One region of the Shewanella oneidensis MR-1 genome, then DNA from elsewhere that is predicted to be linked to it. Evidence: predicted binding sites of a transcription regulator. Region 1 holds the regulator's gene; the other holds the start of a gene.
What was found. Region 1 encodes sigma-54, which starts transcription at its own class of promoters, with help from an activator protein. Its sites were predicted from a motif close to GTTGGCACGNNNNTNGNNT; they were not measured.
Positions count from the first base shown of each region.

Region 2: SO_RS09140 (YccF domain-containing protein) is a predicted target of sigma-54. The motif match lies at 3,470-3,488, and genes of this name have one in related genera.

Region 1 covers NC_004347.2:4,095,492-4,111,376, reverse strand. Annotated here, with positions in the region: gene SO_RS18485 (PA4780 family RIO1-like protein kinase) at 125-982, shown strand; gene SO_RS18480 (transposase) at 1,629-1,862, opposite strand; gene SO_RS18475 (YiaD family glycine zipper/OmpA-like lipoprotein) at 2,532-3,218, shown strand; gene SO_RS18470 (molybdate ABC transporter substrate-binding protein) at 3,440-4,270, shown strand; gene mgtE (magnesium transporter) at 4,353-5,717, opposite strand; gene SO_RS18460 (HPr family phosphocarrier protein) at 5,914-6,189, opposite strand; gene rapZ (RNase adapter RapZ) at 6,176-7,030, opposite strand; gene ptsN (PTS IIA-like nitrogen regulatory protein PtsN) at 7,027-7,470, opposite strand; gene hpf (ribosome hibernation promoting factor) at 7,473-7,760, opposite strand; gene SO_RS18440 (RNA polymerase factor sigma-54) at 7,789-9,264, opposite strand; gene lptB (LPS export ABC transporter ATP-binding protein) at 9,371-10,102, opposite strand; gene lptA (lipopolysaccharide transport periplasmic protein LptA) at 10,099-10,650, opposite strand; gene lptC (LPS export ABC transporter periplasmic protein LptC) at 10,637-11,197, opposite strand; gene kdsC (3-deoxy-manno-octulosonate-8-phosphatase KdsC) at 11,194-11,745, opposite strand; gene SO_RS18415 (KpsF/GutQ family sugar-phosphate isomerase) at 11,745-12,722, opposite strand; gene SO_RS18410 (hypothetical protein) at 12,847-13,047, opposite strand; gene mlaF (phospholipid ABC transporter ATP-binding protein MlaF) at 13,302-14,120, shown strand; gene mlaE (lipid asymmetry maintenance ABC transporter permease subunit MlaE) at 14,117-14,902, shown strand; gene mlaD (outer membrane lipid asymmetry maintenance protein MlaD) at 14,959-15,432, shown strand; gene SO_RS18390 (MlaC/ttg2D family ABC transporter substrate-binding protein) at 15,444-15,885, shown strand, end outside.
Region 2 covers NC_004347.2:2,080,502-2,085,821, reverse strand. Annotated here, with positions in the region: gene SO_RS09160 (nicotinate phosphoribosyltransferase) at 1-287, opposite strand, end outside; gene prs (ribose-phosphate diphosphokinase) at 298-1,203, opposite strand; gene SO_RS09150 (NrtR DNA-binding winged helix domain-containing protein) at 1,560-2,273, opposite strand; gene SO_RS09145 (pyridoxal-phosphate dependent enzyme) at 2,326-3,318, opposite strand; gene SO_RS09140 (YccF domain-containing protein) at 3,573-3,980, shown strand; gene SO_RS09135 (alpha/beta fold hydrolase) at 3,997-4,875, opposite strand; gene SO_RS09130 (M14 family metallopeptidase) at 4,872-5,320, opposite strand, start outside.

The sequences.
Region 1 (15,885 bases):
GTTTTTACTGAACTCGGGTATTCTTACAATTGTTTTGTTATTCATTACTAGTAGAAGGCTGCTTTATATATGAAGATTTGCCCCGCACATTCCATCTTAGGCCTAACTAAGGTATAAGGTCGGTATGAAAACTCCTAAACGAATCCAACCTCTGGTTGATGAAGGACTGGTTGACGAAGTCATTAGCCAGTTAATGAGCGGTAAAGAAGCTACTGTGTACATCGTACGCTGTGGCGATGATTTTCGCTGCGCTAAAGTTTACAAGGAAGCGGACAAACGTAGTTTCAAGCAGGCAGTGGTTTACCAAGAGGGCCGCAAAGTCCGAAATAGTCGTCGTGCTCGGGCTATGGAGAAAGGCTCTAAGTTTGGCCGTGAACAAATGGAAGAAGTCTGGCAAAACGCTGAGGTGGATGCGCTGTTTCGTTTGGCAGATGCCGGAGTGCGAGTTCCGACGCCTTACGGCTGCTACGATGGGGTGTTACTAATGGAATTAGTAACGGATAGTGAAGGTCATGTTGCGCCCCGCCTTAATGATGTGAGCCTTAGCGCCGAGAAAGCCCTCCATGATCACGCCTTAGTGATGACCTATGTCAAACGTATGCTATGCGCTGGCCTAGTTCATGGTGATTTATCCGAATTTAACGTCTTAGTCGATGACAATGGTCCAGTCATTATTGATTTACCCCAAGCTGTCGATGCCGCAGCCAATAATCACGCTAAATGGATGCTAGAGCGGGATGTGAATAATATGACTGAATATTATGGTCAGTACGCCCCTGAGCTACTTAAGACGCAATATGCCAAAGAAATGTGGGCGTTATTTGAGTCGGGTCAGCTAAAGCCCGATACCCTATTAACGGGCAACTTTACCGAAGTATTAGCCGATGCCGATGTCAACTCGGTATTGGATGAAATTCAAGCCGCCTATGAAGAGGCGCTGGAGCGCAAACAGCGACTTCAAGAAGCAAATGAAGGTTATTAATTAACATTCATGCCATAAAAACTGACGCTCGATGAACGTCTTTTTTATGGGGCGATTATGTAACTAACTAATTTTTTATTCCAATCCATCGTGTAGGCATCATTGCTCGTTCTTCATCATTGCGATAATGAATCATGCTAGGTCGCAAGCTGCACTGCCATCCATGGCGCACTACCCGTGTAGCGCGAGATCGTCACTGATCTGTGAATAAAAGGACAAGACCCCAGAGGGCAATATGTTGGTGACTTGGGGGAGTACAATTCACATATTTGATCTTTGGGGGAGATGACTCCCTCTAAAGTCTTGCCAAAATCTTCCTCGCTCCCGTCATTAACCAGAGGGATACAAAGTGACAGAGCCGGATAGTCAATTGCACAGTTATTATTGTTATTTGTACGATTTTTATCTTAGGTCGTTGGGGAGCGATAATAGATACCCATCCGACTCTGTCTAAACTGTTACATTTCCCCTGAATCCTGCATCTTCATGTTGTTTGGGGATATGCCTAATTTCAATCATTGATGACAAGGCCGGACATAAAAGGGCGCTGTTATTATCGTTATTTGCACATCTCTCATGGCGCTTGCAGACCTCAAGACGCTATGTGTTGGCGTCCGACCTTGTCAAACCATGCACTTAGGATGGTCTAGCCTATGGTGCGTAATTCATGATTAAGTTGCTTAATGCGCTTTTGTAGCTGCGCAATTTCACTCATTAATGCACATTCCCGCTGCGAAGGTTGCTGCTCGCTTTCTCTGACCCATTGGTAGACGGATTTAGCTGAAAGACCATACTGTCGAGCAACATCAGAGAGTAATCTGCCTTTGACTTTTACTTCAAAAATAACGTCAGGTTTTAGACTATGATTGGCGATTCCCATGGATTATTCCTCTTCACTCATTGTTATCAGTATTGGTTTTTCTTGGTTCCTTTAAGGTTGTTTCGTAGCGTTAGTGGCGCTGTTCAATATCCCACTGACTATGTCCTACATGGCGTAAGATCAATAACTCGTGGCGACAATGGGTAATTAATTTCATCAGATGTTTCATCTTTTCCTCCTCAATCCCATTTGGGGATTGTGCGTCGATTTACATGCCGACTAACGGGCATTCAGATTAACGTCCTTCAGTGTCAAACAGCTTGCATTAGGTAGAGAGTTACACGACTTGGTCGACCCAGCTCACCTACCTACCTATTTATTATTATGTAAAAATCATGCCAATATTTTTATCGTAGCATTTTTATTAATAATCAATATCTTAGTTTGTGGTTTTAAACGGTCTATATTTTTATTGGTATCTGAAACGGTGCAGGCTGCACTATTTCAGTGCTTTTACTCTAAATGTTAACGGGATGGTTTGAAGATGTATTGAGTTGGTATTGTTTTGGCCTACATCACAGATAAACAATGCTTCGCGACGATTAAAGATTGTCTCGAAAAAGAATGCTTATATACTGCGATTTTTTTCATGGTGTCTTCTGGCGACTTACCACGCCCTTTGCCTTTTCGTAGGTAAATAGCATCATCAATCATGTTATGAGGTCATAAATGATGAAGCCTTCAATTAAATCATTGCCAGCATCTAAGCTTGCGATAGTCGTGATCACCAGCGCCTTGATTGCGTCTGGTTGTACAACCGTCAACCCCTATACCAATGAACAACAAACTGCGAAAGCGACCACGGGTGCACTCATTGGTGCCGTTGCTGGGGCTGCCGTTGGTGTGGCGTCGTCAAGTAAGAGTGACCGCGGTAAAGGGGCCTTAATTGGTGCGGCCTCTGGGGCCGCCTTGGGTGGCGGCATTGGTTACTATATGGATGTTCAAGAAACCAAATTACGCCAACAACTGGCATCAACAGGCGTAAGCGTGACTCGCAGCGGTGACAATATTATTCTCAACATGCCAAATGAAGTGACTTTTGGTGTGGATCAAACTGAGCTAAGCGATGGTGCTAAGCGGGTACTTAACTCTGTTGCGCTGGTGGCGAAGGAATACAGCAAGACCCAACTGAATGTATTAGGTTACACCGATAGCAGCGGATCTGATTCTTACAACTTACGTTTGTCGCAGGTTCGCGCCAGTGAAGTAGGCAACTACTTGATGAGTAAAGGCGTGGCTTCCGCTCGCGTTAAGTCTAAAGGCATGGGGGAGGCGAGTCCTATCGCATCCAATGCCAATGCCGAAGGGCGCGCCCAAAACCGTCGTGTGGAAATAGTCTTAACTCCAACGGGTTAGTAATAATTCATCACGGTAAAAGTCGCCTGCGGGCGACTTTTTGCTTTATCGTAAGGGACAAATTGTCCTTCTGTTGTTATATCTTCAGTGATCTTGTCCGCAATCATCTCTATTAGATCTTACCTTAAGATTGTTCTACTTGATCCTGCTGGTGTTTTCCCGTTTTGTATGTCGTTACTTGAATTAGGATAACTATTTTGCAGAGCCAAAGGAGATATAGCATGGCAAAACAGGGCTTAGTACTGGCATTCAGTTTAGGAGCTACATTGATGGCGGGTATGGTTCAAGGGGCGCCAACACACACGGAGGCGACAACAGCCCCCATAGAGCTAAGGGCTGCGGGCAGTTTAAAAGCCGCAATGAACGATATTATTGCTGCTTATCAAGTGAAATCCCAAGCCAATGTGGTGGCGCAGTATGCGCCTTCTGGTTTATTGCTTAAGCGGATCCAAGAGGGTGAGCGAGTCGATATTTTTGCCTCAGCGAATATGAAACATCCGCAGGCATTAGTGGATGCTGGAGCAGGTGAAAAGGTGCAAATGTTTGCCCGTAACCAGCTCTGCGCGATTGCTCAAGCGGATGTGCCACTCACTAGCGCGAATTTATTAGACACCCTGCTCGCACCGCAAACTAAACTCGGGACTTCGACGCCAAAAGCTGATCCTGCTGGCGATTACGCTTGGGCAGTATTTGCTAAAGCTGAGGCAATAAAGACCAATGCCAAATCGATACTCGAGGCTAAAGCATTACAGCTGACGGGTGGTCCAGAGAGTGCTAAACCGCCTAAGGATCGCAATCCCTATGGTTGGGTGATGGAAAACAAGCAGGCAGACGTATTTTTAACCTATTGCACTAATGCGGTACTGGCTCAAAAAGAAGTGCCGAGCCTTAAGATTGTGGCGTTACCACCAGAATTAGCTGTTGGTGCAGACTATGGCTTATTGGTATTAAAGGATGCCAATAGCGCTACTACAGCGTTAGCCGAGTTCATTTTGTCTCCTGAGGGGCAAGCCATCTTAACGGGTTATGGTTTTCAACCACCTAAAAAATAATGGGTAAACGATTCTTAAAAAATGGCGCTCAATCGCGCCATTTTTGTTGCTCGCTTTAGCTTTAGCAAGGCTTGGGCCAGTGCTAGTGCATTAAATACAAGGTCGCTAACCCTAGGAAGGCAAACAGACCTATCACATCGGTGACTGTGGTGAGTACCATACCGCCCGCTAACGCCGGATCTACTTTTAAGCGTTTTAAAATCAAGGGAATACTTGCGCCAGCCAGCCCAGCGACCGTCATATTGATGAGCATTGCACCACCTATCAGGCTGGCAAGGGCAATATCATCTTTCCACACCAAGACCGCGATAAAGACTAAAATCGACCACATCAAGCCGTTCAAAAAGCCAATGGCGAGTTCTTTGCCGATCAGCCAACGGGCGTTACTTTGGCCAATATGACCTAAGGCAATTCCGCGGATCACCAGGGCCAAGGTTTGATTACCCGCTACACCACCCATGCTTGGTACTATCGTCATTAAAATCGCAATAGTGGCAAATTGCTCGATAGTGCCTTCAAACATATTGCTTACGGAAGCAGCCAGCAGAGCCGCAAACAGATTTATGGTGAGCCAGAGCGAACGGCGTAAGGTACTCTTCACCACGGGGGCAAAGGTGTCTTCATCATCGTCCATACCCGCCATTCCCATCATAGAATGTTCCGCGTCCTCACGAATAACATCCACCACATCGTCGATGGTGATCCGGCCGAGTAATTTGCCCTCACTGTCGACCACGGGTGCGGATACCCAGTCATGGCGCTCGAATAGCTGTGCTACTTCACTGTCGGACATGCCCACGGGAATACTCTCGATATCAGTATCGATAATGCTGCTGATAGGGGTGTTGGGATCGCAGGTGAGCAGATCGGCAAGTTTTACCCCTCCCAAGACTTTATCTTGCTTATCAACCACGTATAAGGTGTCAGTGGTGTCAGGGAGATTTCCCCGCTGGCGCAGATAGCGCAGCACCACATCGATATTCACATCAGGCCTTAAAGTCACTGTATCGGTGTTCATTAAGCTGCCCGCGGTTTCATCGGGGTAGGAGAGCGCTTGCTCGACCCGCTGACGGTTTTGCAGGCTCATAGACTGCAATACTTGTTTGTAAACCGTATCAGGTAGGCTTCGCAGAATATAAGCCAGATCGTCCGTATCCATGCTGGCGGTGGCTTTAGCGACACGTTCAGGGCTCATGGCGCGGATCAGCGGATCTTTTAACTCTTCGCTGAGTTCATCGAGAATATCCCCGAGCTGATCTTGATCGATTAGCTGCCATAGTACTTGTCGTGCCTTGGGCGGTGAAGATTCTAAAATCAATGCAATATCCGATGACGCCATGTTTTGCAGCATTTGCCTGACATGCACAAACATACCACTGTTGAGAGCTTGGCTCAGTTGGTCAAGACGATGTTCGACTTGTAAGCTGTCTGAGACTTGTACAGGCATGTTTCCTCCAGGGTGGCTGCGGTGGAGCATAGGTTGGCGATTAAGGATTTAAGCCAAAGCGCGGCAGCATATTGTAATTGAACGGACAGGAAAGCGTCGAGCCACAAATGCGTTTTAGTGAGTTAACGTTCTGAAAATAAAAATAAACTATACGGTGTCTTGAATAGCAGCAGGCGTTGATAAGTTCAAGCCTTAGTTAGCTGGCTTCGTCGAACTTAGCGTCTATCAGTGCGCAAATGGCATTGAGGGCGGGTTCTGCATCCGGGCCTTCGGCAATCAAGGTGATGGTTTTACCCATACCCGTCTCAAGCATTAATAGCCCTAATACACTGGCGGCAGAGGCCTGTTTTTCACCTTGGATCAGGGTAATGCTGGCATCAAACTCAGAAGCAAGCACCACGAGCTTTGTGGCGGCGCGGGCATGCAAGCCGAGTTTATTGCAAATGGTGACTTGGCGTTCAAGCTTTGGCATGGCTCAACTCTCGATGGCGTGCATTGACTTTGTGCTTGCCATTACTAAAACGCTTTGCCAGTTGCTCGGCGACATAAACGGAGCGATGTTGGCCACCCGTGCAACCAATCGCAATCGTGAGATAGCTACGATTATTGCGCTCTAAATGGGGCAACCAGGTTTCGAGTAGATTCTCAATTTGCCAGATGAACTTATTCACCAGTGGCTGGCGATTTAAAAACTCGGCAACGGGTTCATCTAAACCGGTAAGTGGTCGCAGCTCTGGCTCCCAGTGCGGATTTGGCAAAAAGCGCACATCAAACATAAAGTCAGCTTCGGTCGGCATACCATGCTTAAAACCGAAGGACTCGAAGTTGATCACTAGTTCCTTATCGACACTGCCAAGCAGAATTTGCCGCACTTGGTCACTGAGTTCATAGATATTTAGATTGGAGGTATCTATGTAGTGATCCATTTGTTGTGACAGCGGCTCTAGCAGCTTGCCTTCGAGTTTAATGGCTTCTTGCAGTGAAACACGACTCTTAGACAAGGGATGTAAACGGCGGGTTTCGCTATAGCGCTTGAGCAGGACTTTATCGCTGGAATTTAGAAAAAAGCTAGTGAGCTCAGTGCCCTCAGGTAGGCTTGCAAGCTGTTTGACCAGGACTTTGTCTTGCTCCGGCAGGTTACGCACGTCGACACTGATGGCGACGAGATCGTTACTGCCTTTGAGCTGTTCAAGCAAACTGCCGATTAACGGCAAAGGCAAATTATCGACACAATAGTAGCCGAGATCTTCAAGCACTCTAAGTGCGACCGATTTGCCTGAGCCTGAACGCCCTGACACTATGACCAGTTTCATCCAATGATTACCTGATAGAGTTCCGTTTCATCATGCGTCTTACGCAATTGTTTCAATACTTGCTTGTCGCTCAGCTTTTCAGCCATGCAGGACAAGGTGCTTAAGTGCTGCTGACATTGATTGGCAGGCACGAGTAGCGCAAATAAAATATCGACAGGTTGTTTATCGATAGCATCAAAGGCTATCGGCTCCTCACATTTTATCAATATCGCTATGGGTTGTGTTATATCGGTTAATCGACCATGTGGAATGGCGATACCGTTACCTATACCTGTGCTACCCATCTTTTCGCGCGCCACAAGGCTTTCGAAGATCGCTTGAGATGATAGGGTGGGGTACTGGGCAGCGGCTAAGTCGCTGATAAGTTCCAGTACCTTTTTCTTACTGCCTGGAGTGGCGCAGGTTGTGCACTCCGGCCGCAGTATGGTACGAAGTTCCATTGCTAGTGTTTTGTTAACTTCTCTTTGTGTTTAATAACCTGACGATCAAGTTTATCAATCAGGACGTCTATGGCAGCATACATATCTGCATGCTCTGAAGTCGCGAAGACTTCACCACCGGTGAGGTTGATTCTCGCTTCGGCAATTTGTTGCATTTTTTCAACATTGAGCACAACGTGCACATTATTGATCTGTTCGAAATGACGTTCAAGTTTTGAAAACTTTTCCTCAACATATGCCCGTAACGATTCAGTAATCTCGATATGGTGTCCACTTAGGTGTATTTGCATAGAAACGTCCTCCGATATCCATAATAGGCTATAAACTTTTACGCTGATTGGAAGGGGGAATAAGCATCGCTTCTCGATACTTCGCAATGGTTCTGCGCGCAACGTTAATTCCCTGTTCTGCCAGAAGTTGAGCCATCTTGCTGTCGCTCAATGGTTTTTTCTGGTTTTCCGCTGCAACCAGTTTCTTAATGAAAGCCCTGATTGCCGTGGATGAGCACTCACCGCCATCATCTGTCCCGACGTGGCTTGAGAAGAAGTATTTTAGTTCAAAAAGTCCTTTTGGGGTATGCATGTATTTTTGAGTGGTCACCCGTGAAATGGTGGACTCATGCATTTCTACCGCTTCGGCGATATCGTTTAGGACCATGGGTTTCATGGCTTCTTCACCGTATTCGAAGAAACCTTGTTGGTATTGCACTATGCAGTTTGCCACCTTGAGCAGTGTTTCGTTGCGGCTTTCAAGGCTTTTGATAAACCATTTGGCTTCCTGCAAATGGCCACGAATAAATTGGCTGTCTGCTTGATTTTTTGAACTACGAGCCATTGCTGCATATTGCTGATTGACATTGATTTTGGGCATGCAATCGGGGTTAAGCTCAACGACCCAGCGGCCATTTTTTTTCGAAACTGAGACATCTGGGACCACATATTCTTCATCGACTGCAGTGATGAGTAAGCCAGGACGAGGATTCAAGGTTTGGATAAGCGCAATGCTATCCCTTAACTCGTCTTCTTTGAGTTTGGTCTTACGCATTAACAGTCTAAAGTCGCGGGCAGCGATCAGATCAAGATGATCTTTGATCAACATGCGGGCATTTTCGAGATGCGGAGTATCAGGAGAAAAATGGGATAGCTGGATCAGTAAACATTCGCTTAAATCCCTTGCCGCAACGCCAACGGGATCGAAGTGTTGAATACGTTTAAGTACCGCTTCAACTTCATCCAGTTCTATCTCGGGGTTGCCCATGGCTTCGAGAATATCTTCAGTGCTTTGAGTGAGATAGCCTTGATCATCTATGGCATCAATAATGGCAGTGGCTATGGCTAAGTCAGTTTCTGAGAATGGTGTGAGGTTTTTTTGCCATTCTAAATGTTCGTATAGCCCCTCGCTGGTTTCCCCTTGGAACGGCATATCATCTTCACGGCTAGCGCCCGAGCCAGAATTGGGCGATGCGGTAAAGACTTCATCCCAAGTGGTGTCCATGGGGAGCTCTTCGGGCAGGGATTCTTTGGTCAGTGACTCGGCAATATCCACGGTGGAGTTGTCTTGCTCCTGTGGCTGGGCGCTGGTTTCACTAAAATCGGTATCAGCGAGATCTTGTTTACGTTCGCTAGGCGCATCGAATTGCTCCTCTTCCAGCTCGAGAAGAGGATTAGAGTCTAAGGCTTGCTGGATCTCTTGCTGCAGTTCTAATGACGACAATTGCAACAGACGAATGGCCTGCTGTAGTTGTGGCGTCATGGTTAACTGTTGACCCAGTTTGAGCTGGAGTGACGCTTTCATGTTACCGCTGATCCCTACGTTATTATTGTGAGTTTAGGTCGCTTGATATCATACTGATGGCGCTTTGCGCTGCCAAATTCAAGGCTGATTAGCTCAGTTTTAGTAACTATAGCCTGAATTGTTCACCTAAGTACACAGCCCTAACTTGCTGATTGTCTAAGATCTCTGCAGGAGTTCCTTCGGCGATAAGACTGCCGTGACTGACAATGTAAGCATGTTCACAGACATCTAAGGTCTCGCGCACATTGTGGTCAGTAATCAATACTCCAAGACCTCGACTTTTGAGTTGCTCGATAATTTTCTTGATATCGATAACCGAGATTGGATCAACGCCCGCAAAGGGTTCATCGAGCAAAATAAACTTTGGGTTAGCCGCTAATGCGCGGGCAATTTCGACACGACGACGTTCGCCGCCCGATAAGGACATGCCTTGGCTGTCACGAATATGGGTGATATGGAACTCTTCTAATAGCTGCTCTAGTGCTTCTTCGCGCTGGTCGCTATTGAGTTCTTTACGGGTTTGCAGTACCGCCATGATATTGTCGTGCACGGTTAATTTGCGAAAGATACTGGCTTCCTGTGGCAGGTAACCAATACCTTTGCGAGCACGCAGATGCATAGGGTCGGCAGTTAAATCATCATCGTCGATAAAGATATGACCTTTATCGCTTTTTACTAAGCCCACTACCATGTAAAAGGTGGTAGTTTTACCTGCGCCGTTTGGGCCAAGCAGGCCAACAACTTGACCCGTTTTAACCGTGAGGCTGACATCTTTAACAACCTGACGGCTTTTATAACTCTTGGCCAGATTCTGTGCTTTTAAGGTGATTTGGGTCATTTAGAGTCCTGTTTTTTCACAGGTTTATCCGCAGGTGCGTTTTTCAGTTCTTCCTGATAGTTATCAGGTTGAATAATGGTAATCACACGATCGTCACCATTGCCGGTACTTTCGGCGATCAGTTTTTGCTGAATGATATTGTAACGAATTAGATTGCCTGTGACTTGGCTACCCGCTTGGTCAAGGGTGGCGGTGCCTGTTAGCGTCAAGGTCCTCGTGGCCATTTCATAGCGAATTTCTTTGGCGCTAGCAGATGCTGGGCGGCCATCGTCGAGGATCTGGCTATAGGTTGCTGGATTACCTGTCGCCACTAGAATCTTGCTGTTTTCGCCTTCGGCTGAAAATGCACGGAGTTGATCCGCATTGATTTTGATTGAACCTTGTACGACTTCAACTGGGCCGAAGAAAATGATCTGATTGTTTTTAATATCAGCAGTTTGGCTGACCGCTTTAATCTTAACTTCTTGCTGTAAGTCACCGACTTTGGCGAAGGTGCTCATGCTTGTCATGAGCATTAGGCTGGCAAGTAATATGTTATTTTGCTTCATAGGTTCCTACTACCTGACTGGTCAATTGCACTTCCTGCGCGTTAAGGTCGGCATAAAGGCCTTGCCCTTGAATATTAAAATCTTTCCCTGTGACGTAAATGATGCGGTCAGAGGTCATTATCATAGTGTTGAGATCGAGTTCTAAAAAACTGGTGGACAAGGTTTGTATCGGTTCACCTGGGTTGATGGCATCGATAATAACATTATTTTCTAATACAACCTTGCCAGTTTCTTTGTTGAGCCGACCAAGATCTGCTCGGATCTGCCATTTTGCTTTACCTTGGTCGGGATAGACAAGATAGACTGGTTGAGTAAAGTCGGTTTGATTTTTCAGCTCATAGTGTTCCATGTGCTTTGCCGTCACCCGACTATTGACTTGCCCTTGCTCGTTAAACTCGATACTGCGCAGATCTTCGATAATGTAATCGGGTCTGTCAGAGTTGTTCAAGCTGTCATCCGTATCGCCACCGCGTTTTTGCTGCACTTGCCAATACAGCACCAGCGCAGTACCAAAAAAGGCGATAATGGCGAGGGTCACACGACTCATATGCTCATCCCATGGGCTGAGGTGAATTTGTTTTGACTCAGTAATAGCAGATCCGTCAGCTCCCTGAGCGCGCCATGGCCGCCATTTAACTGAGTTACAAAATGGGCATGTTGGCGTACATAGGGATGACCATCGGCGACGCAGACGGCTAGGCCGACCACATTCATCACCGGCAGATCAACAATATCGTCACCGATATAGGCGACTTCTTCCGCGGTGACATTGTAGATCGATAGCAGTTCTTCATAGGGAACAAATTTATTATCCACGCCCTGATAAATATGGGTGACCCCAAGGGCAGTCATGCGGTTTTCAACAATTCTTGATTGGCGGCCAGTAATCACGGCAAGATGAAAACCGCTGGTCAATAGTGAACGTACACCATAACCATCGCGGGTGTGGAAGGCTTTTAATTCTTCACCCGAGTTGCTCAAATAAATGCGGCCGTCAGAGAATACTCCATCCACATCGCAGATCAGCAGTTTAATTTTTTGGGCACGTTGCCACACATCGTCGCTGACGGGGCCGTAAAATCCTTGCTGTGGCATTAAATGACTCCCGCTTTAACCATATCGAGCATATTGAGTGCGCCGACAGGATGATTTTCTTTATCTATCACTATTAGGCCGTTGATATTTCTAGAGTCCATCACTTGCAGCGCCTGCGCTGCTAATACGTTTTCAGTAATAGTGACACAGTTTCGCGTCATCACATCGGCGATCGGTGTGGTGCGCAGGTTGACTTGGGCATCGATGACGCGGCGTAAGTCGCCATCGGTAAAAATACCCACGAGTTTGTTTTGCTCATCGATAATCGCGGTCATGCCGAGGCCTTTTTTGGAGATTTCATACAGGGCATCGGTAATGCAGATATCGTGTTTGACCAGCGGTAAGTCATCGCCGCAGTGCATCACATTACTGACTTTTAACAGTAGTTTACGACCCAAGGCGCCGCCTGGGTGAGACATAGCGAAATCGTCTCGGGTGAAGCCTTTAGCTTGCAGCAGTGCAATCGCCATCGCATCACCCATCACTAAGGTTGCGGTGGTGCTTGACGTGGGGGCGAGCCCGAGCGGGCAGGCTTCTTCTGGTACTTCAATGCATAAATGAATTTTGGCCAAACGTGCCATAGTGGACTCAGGTTTGCCCGTCATGGCTATCACCGGAATGGCTTTACGCTGGATAACGGGCATCAGTGCGAGGATTTCACTTGATTCGCCCGAGTTCGAAATGGCGAGAATAATATCGTTGTCAGAGAGTACGCCTAAGTCGCCATGGCTGGCTTCGCCTGGATGCACAAAGAAGGCCGGAGTGCCTGTACTGGCGAGGGTGGCTGAGATTTTATTGCCAATATGGCCGGATTTCCCCATCCCCATCACGATGACTTTGCCGCTACAGTTGAGAATTAATTCACAGGCTTGGGCGAATTCAGCGGAATCGACGTACTGATAAAGGTTGTCGAGGGCCGATTTTTCAATATCGATGACTTTACAGCCCCATTGGCGCAATTGTGATTGGTCTACCATGTCTATCTCTCTTCTTGCATTGTCTTTGTCGCCCCGTCTGGGATTGGAATAGCACAATTTGGTACGCGATAAAGATGATAAAATTAACGGCTTCTTTCTCTGAGTCGCATTTTATTGTTAAAGCTCAGTGCCCATAAGCTGCCAAAGCAAAAGGGCAGATTAACTTGTTTAGCCTTTGAATGCTTTGAGCAATATCATCGTCTTTGGTGTTACCCTTTTGCCGCCCATATTGAGCATGGCGACTCTGATGCTCACTTTGACGTTTAATGCCGGCACTCGATAGTGCTTTTGACTTAAGTTGTACTGGCGTTATGTCAGTGTACATTCACTTATGCTATGACTGTTAAGCAAACAATTTTGCTTATCTACCAACATAGACGAAAACATTAAGTAACACTTTAGCTTCACTGAGCGGAAACTTAGGGCGCATTCTCGCTGGAAATGAGGCAAATTGAAAGTATCGCAGGACGATAGTGTCGATTCTGTTGTAGGTTAAAGCGCAATTACGTACAATTTGCGGCTCTTCGATTGGTCTAGGCTGGAAGCGTAGGCCACCTCTTTCAAATATCGGAATCAAACATGACTCAAGAACAAACGCCGTTGGTTGAGATCCGTCATTTGGGCTTTCGCCGTGGTCAGCGTGTCATATACGAAGATATTAGCCTGTCTATCCCTAGGGGCAAAGTTACCGCCATTATGGGACCCAGTGGCATAGGTAAAACCACCTTGCTGAAGCTTATCGGTGGACAATTAACACCCGACAGCGGACAAGTGTTGTTTGATGGACAGGATGTGCACGCCGCGAGTCGTAACGAATTATTCGAACTGCGTAAACGCATGAGCATGTTGTTTCAAAGTGGCGCCTTATTCACTGATATTAATGTTTTCGATAATGTTGCCTTTGCGCTGCGTGAACATTCAGGCCTGCCCGAAGAGATTATTCGCACTATCGTGCTGATGAAACTTGAGGCCGTTGGGCTGCGGGGGGCTGCGCAGTTGATGCCAAGCGAATTATCCGGAGGGATGCAGCGCCGTGCAGCTTTGGCTCGGGCGATAGCCCTTGAGCCTGAAATGGTCATGTACGATGAGCCTTTTGCTGGGCAAGATCCGATCTCCATGGGAGTGTTGGTTAAGCTTATCCGCGAACTGTCCGATGCCCTTAATTTAACCTCGGTTGTAGTGTCCCACGATGTGGATGAGGTGCTCGGGATTGCGGATTATGTATATGTGGTTGCTGATAAAAAAGTCATTGCCCATGGCACGCCGGAGGAGTTAAAGCATGCGGATAATCCGCAGCTAAAACAGTTCATCGAAGGTGCGCCTGACGGTCCTGTACCTTTCCATTATCCGGCAAAGGATTATCAGCAAGAATTGTTGGCAAAAGGAGTTGGCAAGTGAAGTTATTAGACAATATTGCCGACCTTGGCCGCAGCGCTATCGAGTTAGTGCTCGGTTTTGGCCGTGCGGGCCTGATGCTGTGGGGCGCGATTGTTCGTTGGCCTCGGGTGCGTAAAGGCTTTCCATTATTAGTGCGCCAAATCTATGTGGTCGGCGTACAATCTATGGTTATTATTGTTGTTTCCGGCCTGTTTATTGGCATGGTGTTAGCCCTTCAGGGTTACAACATTTTGGTGGGGTTTGGGACGGAAGAAAGTTTAGGCCCCATGGTAGCCTTAAGTTTACTGCGTGAGCTCGGTCCGGTGGTCACGGCATTGTTATTTGCTGGCCGCGCAGGTTCTGCACTCACTGCTGAAATCGGTCTGATGAAGAGTACCGAGCAGTTATCAAGCTTAGAAATGATGGCGATTGACCCGCTCAGGCAAATCATTGCGCCACGATTTTGGGCTGGGGTGATCAGCATGCCTTTATTGGCGTTGATGTTTACTGCTGTTGGGATTTATGGCGGCCATTTAGTGGGAGTAGAGTGGAAGGGTATCGATAGCGGTGCTTTCTGGTCAATTTTGCAGGCCTCGGTAGAATGGCGCCAAGACATAGTTAACTGCTTGATTAAAAGTGGGGTCTTTGCCGTCGTGGTGACTTGGATTGCTCTCTACCGTGGTTATCAAGTGATCCCTAATCCAGAGGGGATCAGCCGTGCAACCACCTCAACCGTGGTGCAATCAAGCCTCGCCGTATTGGCATTGGACTTTTTACTGACAGCCCTGATGTTTGGCCGCTAATGGATTGCAGCGCCAAGGATACAGATAGAGACGGATTAACAGAGTGGTAACTGAGCATGTTGACACGAAAAATTGAATTATTAGTGGGTGTGTTTCTTTTAACGGGTTTAGCGGCTTTTTTAGTATTGGTGTTTAAAGTCGCCAATATTGAAGTGCAAACCAGCGACAGCAGCTATACCCTCAGCGCCAACTTTACCAATATTGGTGGCCTTAAAGTACGCTCTCCCGTCAAAGTGGGCGGTGTGGTGGTAGGCCGAGTGAGCAAGATTGACTTAGACCCAGTAAAACTGGTGGCTGTAGTCACGATTGTGATGGATAAACGTTACGATAAATTCCCTGAAACCAGTAGCTTAGCTATTTTAACTTCAGGTTTGCTCGGTGAGCAGTTCCTCGGACTAACACCGGGCTTTGTCGATGATGATGTGAGTATGCTCAAGGATGGCGACAAGATTGACGATACTCGCTCAGCATTAGTGTTAGAAGATCTGATTGGTCAGTTCTTATATAGTATGGGTTCAAAGGATAAATAGGGGTTACCGCTATGTTTAAACGCTTATCGCGCTTTTTACTGCCGTTAGTATGGATATTTACAGCAACGACCGCATTGGCGGATGATACTCAGATTAACACTATGGACCCGTACTCCATGGTGAAGTCCGTTGCGAACAAAACCTTCGATCGTTTCCACAAAGACAAGGCGTTGATTGACGCGGATGCAGACCATCTCAAGGTGATTGTGCGTGAAGAACTCATGCCCTACATCGACTATAAATACGCTTCTTACAAAGTGTTAGGGCAGTATTTAAAAGAGTCGACTGAAGATCAACGCAATCGTTTCGTCGATGCCTTCCAAGGCTATTTAGTCACAACCTATGCTCAAGCCTTTACCGAATACACTAACCAAAAAGTGGAGTTTTCGCCTGGTAGTGATTTCAGCAATGAGAAAATTGTCGATGTAAACGTCCAGATTATCGAAGCGGGTC
Region 2 (5,320 bases), 2.0 Mb from region 1:
TCAATATGCTGAGTGCCGACATTATTCGGTCCGAGATAGTTATTAATGCGGCGGGAGAATTGGCAGATCACTTGCTCTTTGGGCTGTTGAAAGAAATCACGGTTCCAACTGTCAATTAAGTAATGCTTGATAAAATACTGCAAGCCAAAAAATACCATTTGGTCTGTATAACCACGACGGGATTTACGGGCGGTCAAGTTACTAAAAATCACTTGAGTATTATCGGGATATTGACGACGGTGGTCGACTTTGTAGCCATCAATAGCAGTAACGGGATTCAAGTACATAATATTTTCCTTAATGATTCATATAACTCAAAACAGCATGGCAATCACAGAACTCGCTCGAAATATGGGTAGGGACACCTAAACTATCGGTACAAAATAATCTGTCTATGCCCGCCTCACGCAGAGCCGATTCGCTGGCCTTATCTTCATAATGTGACACAATCAAAATGACGCTTTGGGCCCTTTTTTGCTTTAACTTGATTGCTAGTTCGATAAAGGTTCTGCCACCAGCACAAATATCATCGACGATTAAGCAGGTTTTACCCGATAAATCATCACAGAACACTTCGGTAGCGATAATATGGCCATTGACCACATCACGATGTTTATCGGCCCTGATCACCGGCATTCCCTGTAACGCTTTAGCTAAGCCGAATACTTTCTTATTCGCCCCCGCATCGGGCGAGACTAACACTAGCTCACCAGTTAATTGGGCTGCGATCGCGGCGACAAAGCTGTGGTTGTCTATTACCTGCACTCGGTCTAACAATGCGGCGGTAACATCGCTGTGCGGGTCAAAAACGCTGACTGAAGCATATTGCTGCTGATTAATCAGGCTGGCATAGACTTTTACCGACAAGGCCTCGCCCACATTACACACTCTATCTTGGCGGGCGCCCGGCATATAAGGCAGTAACAGATCGATTTGCTCTGCACCGTTGCGGCGTAATGCATCAGTTAACAACAAGAGCTGCATGATGGAATGATCGCCACGATAACCGAAGAAAAGTGTGACGCGTTTCGCTGGAGGAACCAGTAGTTGTACATGATTCTCCCCCGCGCCAAATTGAAATAAACGGTAATTAGCCTCATCGCTAGCGGCGGGTAGCTGATAAAAATCGGCTTGTAAGCATTGCGCCTTAGAAACATCTTGAGACGTTTGAATTTGTTGAGACACTTGAATACGTTGAGACATAGTAACCTCCTGTCTATGGCAAGATTACCGCAATTAACGGCGCCCTTGTTGTCTACATGAACAATAGTGTCTTAAAGACATTATCATGTAAAGTTGATTTTTAGACTATTTCAGGCGGAGCAACCTGAAATGTTATGCTTAAATTGCATATAGTGTCTTTTAGACACTATTAATGGGTGCGACAACTAAGAAGCCACAATATGGGTATCGAGTAATAAAAGAACCGGAGACATTAGGGCAAAATCAGTAATAAAACAGTCTTTACTGAATCAAAGTAACCATTAACAACGCACAAACAGTCGTGGTTACTCCTATAGAGCAAGGCGAATACCTGCCTCAATCAGCCATCACTGTGATCAACATTCTAAATTTCTTAAGAAGCGATACGATGCCGTATCAGGTTTCAAGCAATATAAATTAGCAGGACGTCCCCGTTCGGTGCGCTTCAATCCGGTATCAATCAATAAATCGGCCTGTTCAACTCGCCGACGAAAAGATTTCCCTTGGATAGGCTTGCCCAGTAAAACCTCATGTACATGCTGCAATTCTGGCAAGGTAAAAGGTTCAGACAGTGCAAATCCTGGCACTAAAGAATATAAGGCTTTTTGTGTTAAGCGTTCCCGCGCTTGCTCAATTAACTGCAGATGATCAAATGCCAAGGGCATCTGTAACACATCCGCTAATGGCCACCACTTAACATCACTCACTGAAGCAATCTGGATTTGGCAGGCTTGATAACTCATCAAGGCGGTATAACACACAGTCACCGACCAGCCTCTCGCATCGCGACTGTTATTACCCACAGTGCATAACTGTTCAATGTAAGGTGGCACTACTGCAGTTTTTTCCGCAAGTTTACGTAACACAGTTTGCTCAAGGGATTCATCGCAAGTTTCATCGATAAAGCCTCCCGGTAATCCCCACAAACCTAAAAAGGGATGGTTTGAGCGTTGTACTAAGAGTACTTTAAGCTGCTGATCATGGTAGGTAAACAATACGGCATCAACCGTCAGTAGCTGAGCCTTAAAAGCCTTAGGATCGTAATTGGCGAGATATTCCGCTTCTGTCATGAGTATTTTCCATCGTTCGACATCATAAGCTTAACTTAGACATTACAGCGCTTCAAACACATAATGTCTTAGCGTCACTAAGTAAATGTTTTTCGCCGTGGGCTGAGCTACTTTGTCCAAATTTACGCAAATAACGTGGCAACATCGTCTCGTTTCCGAGCAAACCACCTTGGTGGATATACATCACCGGGCTTGCGTCCCACTGCGGTAAATATTTTTCTAACACAATAAAACCTAAGGGATCGTAGAGTAATTCAAACTGCACGCCAGAGGCGCAAATCCGCAGCCACATGGCATAAAACTCCGGATAAAGTTTACCAAAATGGTATTTTTTATCCGCATTCAGGATCTGTGGATGCTCAGCAGAATTTGGATTTAACATGCTAAACTGCTGGCGTAAATACGCATCCCCACCAACCACGGCGCAGGTAAGCACTCGAATGTCACTTTGCTGACGCACAAAATACTGATTTAAAAATAATGCCGTGGTACCAGTACCTGCGGGTAAAAACACCTTTAGATCTGTCATCCCCTGTTGCATTGCCCAAGTCTCAATCTCTGCCGCTAACTGGTTCACACCATATTCAGCATACTGGCAGCGGCCACCTTCGGGGATAAATAAAGCGTTAGGCTCAGCAGGCAAGACTTGTTGCACAATATACTCATGACAAGTCCACTTAAGCTCACGCTGAACAAAAGGATTGGCTGCTATCAGGCTTGATAAATCAATGACGCGTGTACCATTGGCGATAGCTGCGGCATAGTTGCCCGTCGGCAGTGTGAGTACATGGCTGGCAATATGATCCACATAAAAATCACACTGCCATCCTTTGAGTTTGGCTAGCGCCGACAGTGAATACAGTGAATTAGCCTGCGCGGAGCCGTGGCCAATCAACTTAGTAACTCCCGCAAATTCCTGATCTAAAAAGTAGGCAAACTTACGCGCCTTATTACCGCTAAAACCAGGATGTAATAAATCATCTCTTTTGAGAAAAATCTCACGGCCTGCAAAGGAAAATGATTCGACGGGGCTATTGGCTAGCATTTATTCACTCTGGTGGGGATAAGGTGTTTAGTGTAACGCGAGCTTGGCTAAATCCTTCCTAAGAATTAAGGAAATTCACGAAATTTTAGTCTAACTCACAATCCGCACAAATAAGTATACAAGTATCATACTGATAATTAATGATAAATTTTTTGGCACAATTCTCGCTTATTCGATTTAAGCATCAATTAATGATCTTGTGTGCGAGTCGTTGTTTATTGCGCACTGATTTTGGATTAGATAAGGAGTTTTCAATGTCATTACTACGGTTAATCTTCAATATTGCTTGGTTTGTACTTGGCGGATTCGTGATGGGCCTTGCTTGGTGGCTCGCGGGAATTTTATGTTTTATCAGTATTATCGGTATTCCCTTCGGCCGAGCTTGCTTTGTGATTGGTGAATTGACCTTCTGGCCCTTTGGACAGGAGCAAATGAATCGCCGTCATTTAACTGGCCGTGAAGATTTAGGCACAGGTGCCTTTGGCATGGTCGGCAATATTATTTGGTTCTTGCTCTTTGGCATTTGGTTGGCTATTGGTCATTTAGCCCATGCCCTTGCCTGCTTTGTCACAATTATTGGTATCCCCTTCGGGATCCAACATCTTAAGCTAGCGCTGTTAAGTCTGACGCCAATTGGACAAACGATTGTCGCTAAAGCGTAAGTCAACTCACACAGCACTACTCAGACTCAGCGGGTAGTGCTGATGAATACCGAGGAATTGCTTGGATTAACTTAGCCTCATGATAGGCAATTTCCTCATCGAGTAAATCGAGTAAGTCAGCACAATCAACCAGTTGAAGCTCTTCTTTACCATGATTTGAGCTAAGAATATCAAAAAGATAGTGCACGAGTTTTGCGGGCGCATCTATGGTGATGTCGTGGCCACAATAGGCTAACACCATCAATTCCACCTTAAAGTGCTGTGCAAGCGCTTTACTCGATTGCATATTGACCAAGGCATCACGATCACCACATAAGATACTCACAGGTATAGCTAAAGATGTTGGACATTGATACCGAAACGCAGCGTATAACTGCCGGCATGCATTTGAAAACGCAGGAGAAGTCTCTTTGCGATATTCGCTCCAATGTTCAATCAATCTGGTATCTCGACGGTGACGATAACTGGTTAATCGCACAATAGTGGATTCGATAGGATGTAATTGAACTCCTCGGCACCGCTTAACAAACGCCAGCAAGACATTGAACAAATTGAATCTGTGATACCAAGGCGACAAATTGGCAGCACTGCTATTAAGCACAAATACATGCTTTACCTGCCAAGGACGTTGTTGCGCCATTTCCATCGCGAGCATGCCGCCCATCGATAATCCAAGCAGATAAAATGGTTGTCCCTGTAGGTTTTCATCCAGTTGTTGCCACACGGCTTGGGCATATTTTGCAATACTCAATGGACTTTTTTGGTGACTGAGTAGACCATTGCCGGGTAAATCCGGCGTGAATACTGTCCCCCCCCTTTGCCTAAGCCTTTGATCAAAGCCATTCCAATGACGTTTATCCCGCATTAAGCCCCGAAGTAAAACCCACGTCGTCATCCTAATGTCTCCCGATACCAATACTGCTGCGCACGTTGCGTAAGTTGAGTGAGATACTCAGGTGTTAATCCTTCAAGCACTCTCGCATAGGCTGTCTCCATCAAAAACTGCATTAATACTGTGTGCCGCCGTAAAATTCTATGGTGCCTGTGCGTTTTTTGCGGATTAAAAAAACCAGCAAAATTAAATATTTGTCTGGGATTCTTTTTTATCCATGCCCAGGAGCCCATCTCTAAGGTTAACGGTAAAAAGGGAACGCTCGCCTGAGGATCTTGTATATGGTGCTGGCCATAAAGGTAATCCCAAATATCACCATGGGTACGATAAAACTGGCTCTGCGGCGCAAGTCGGTAATGGCCATGATGGGGATAACTTGCATCAAATAGTTGTTTTAAATAAAAAATAAAATGAGCATTTTCAAACGGAGCCTTAGTATGGGCGTAGG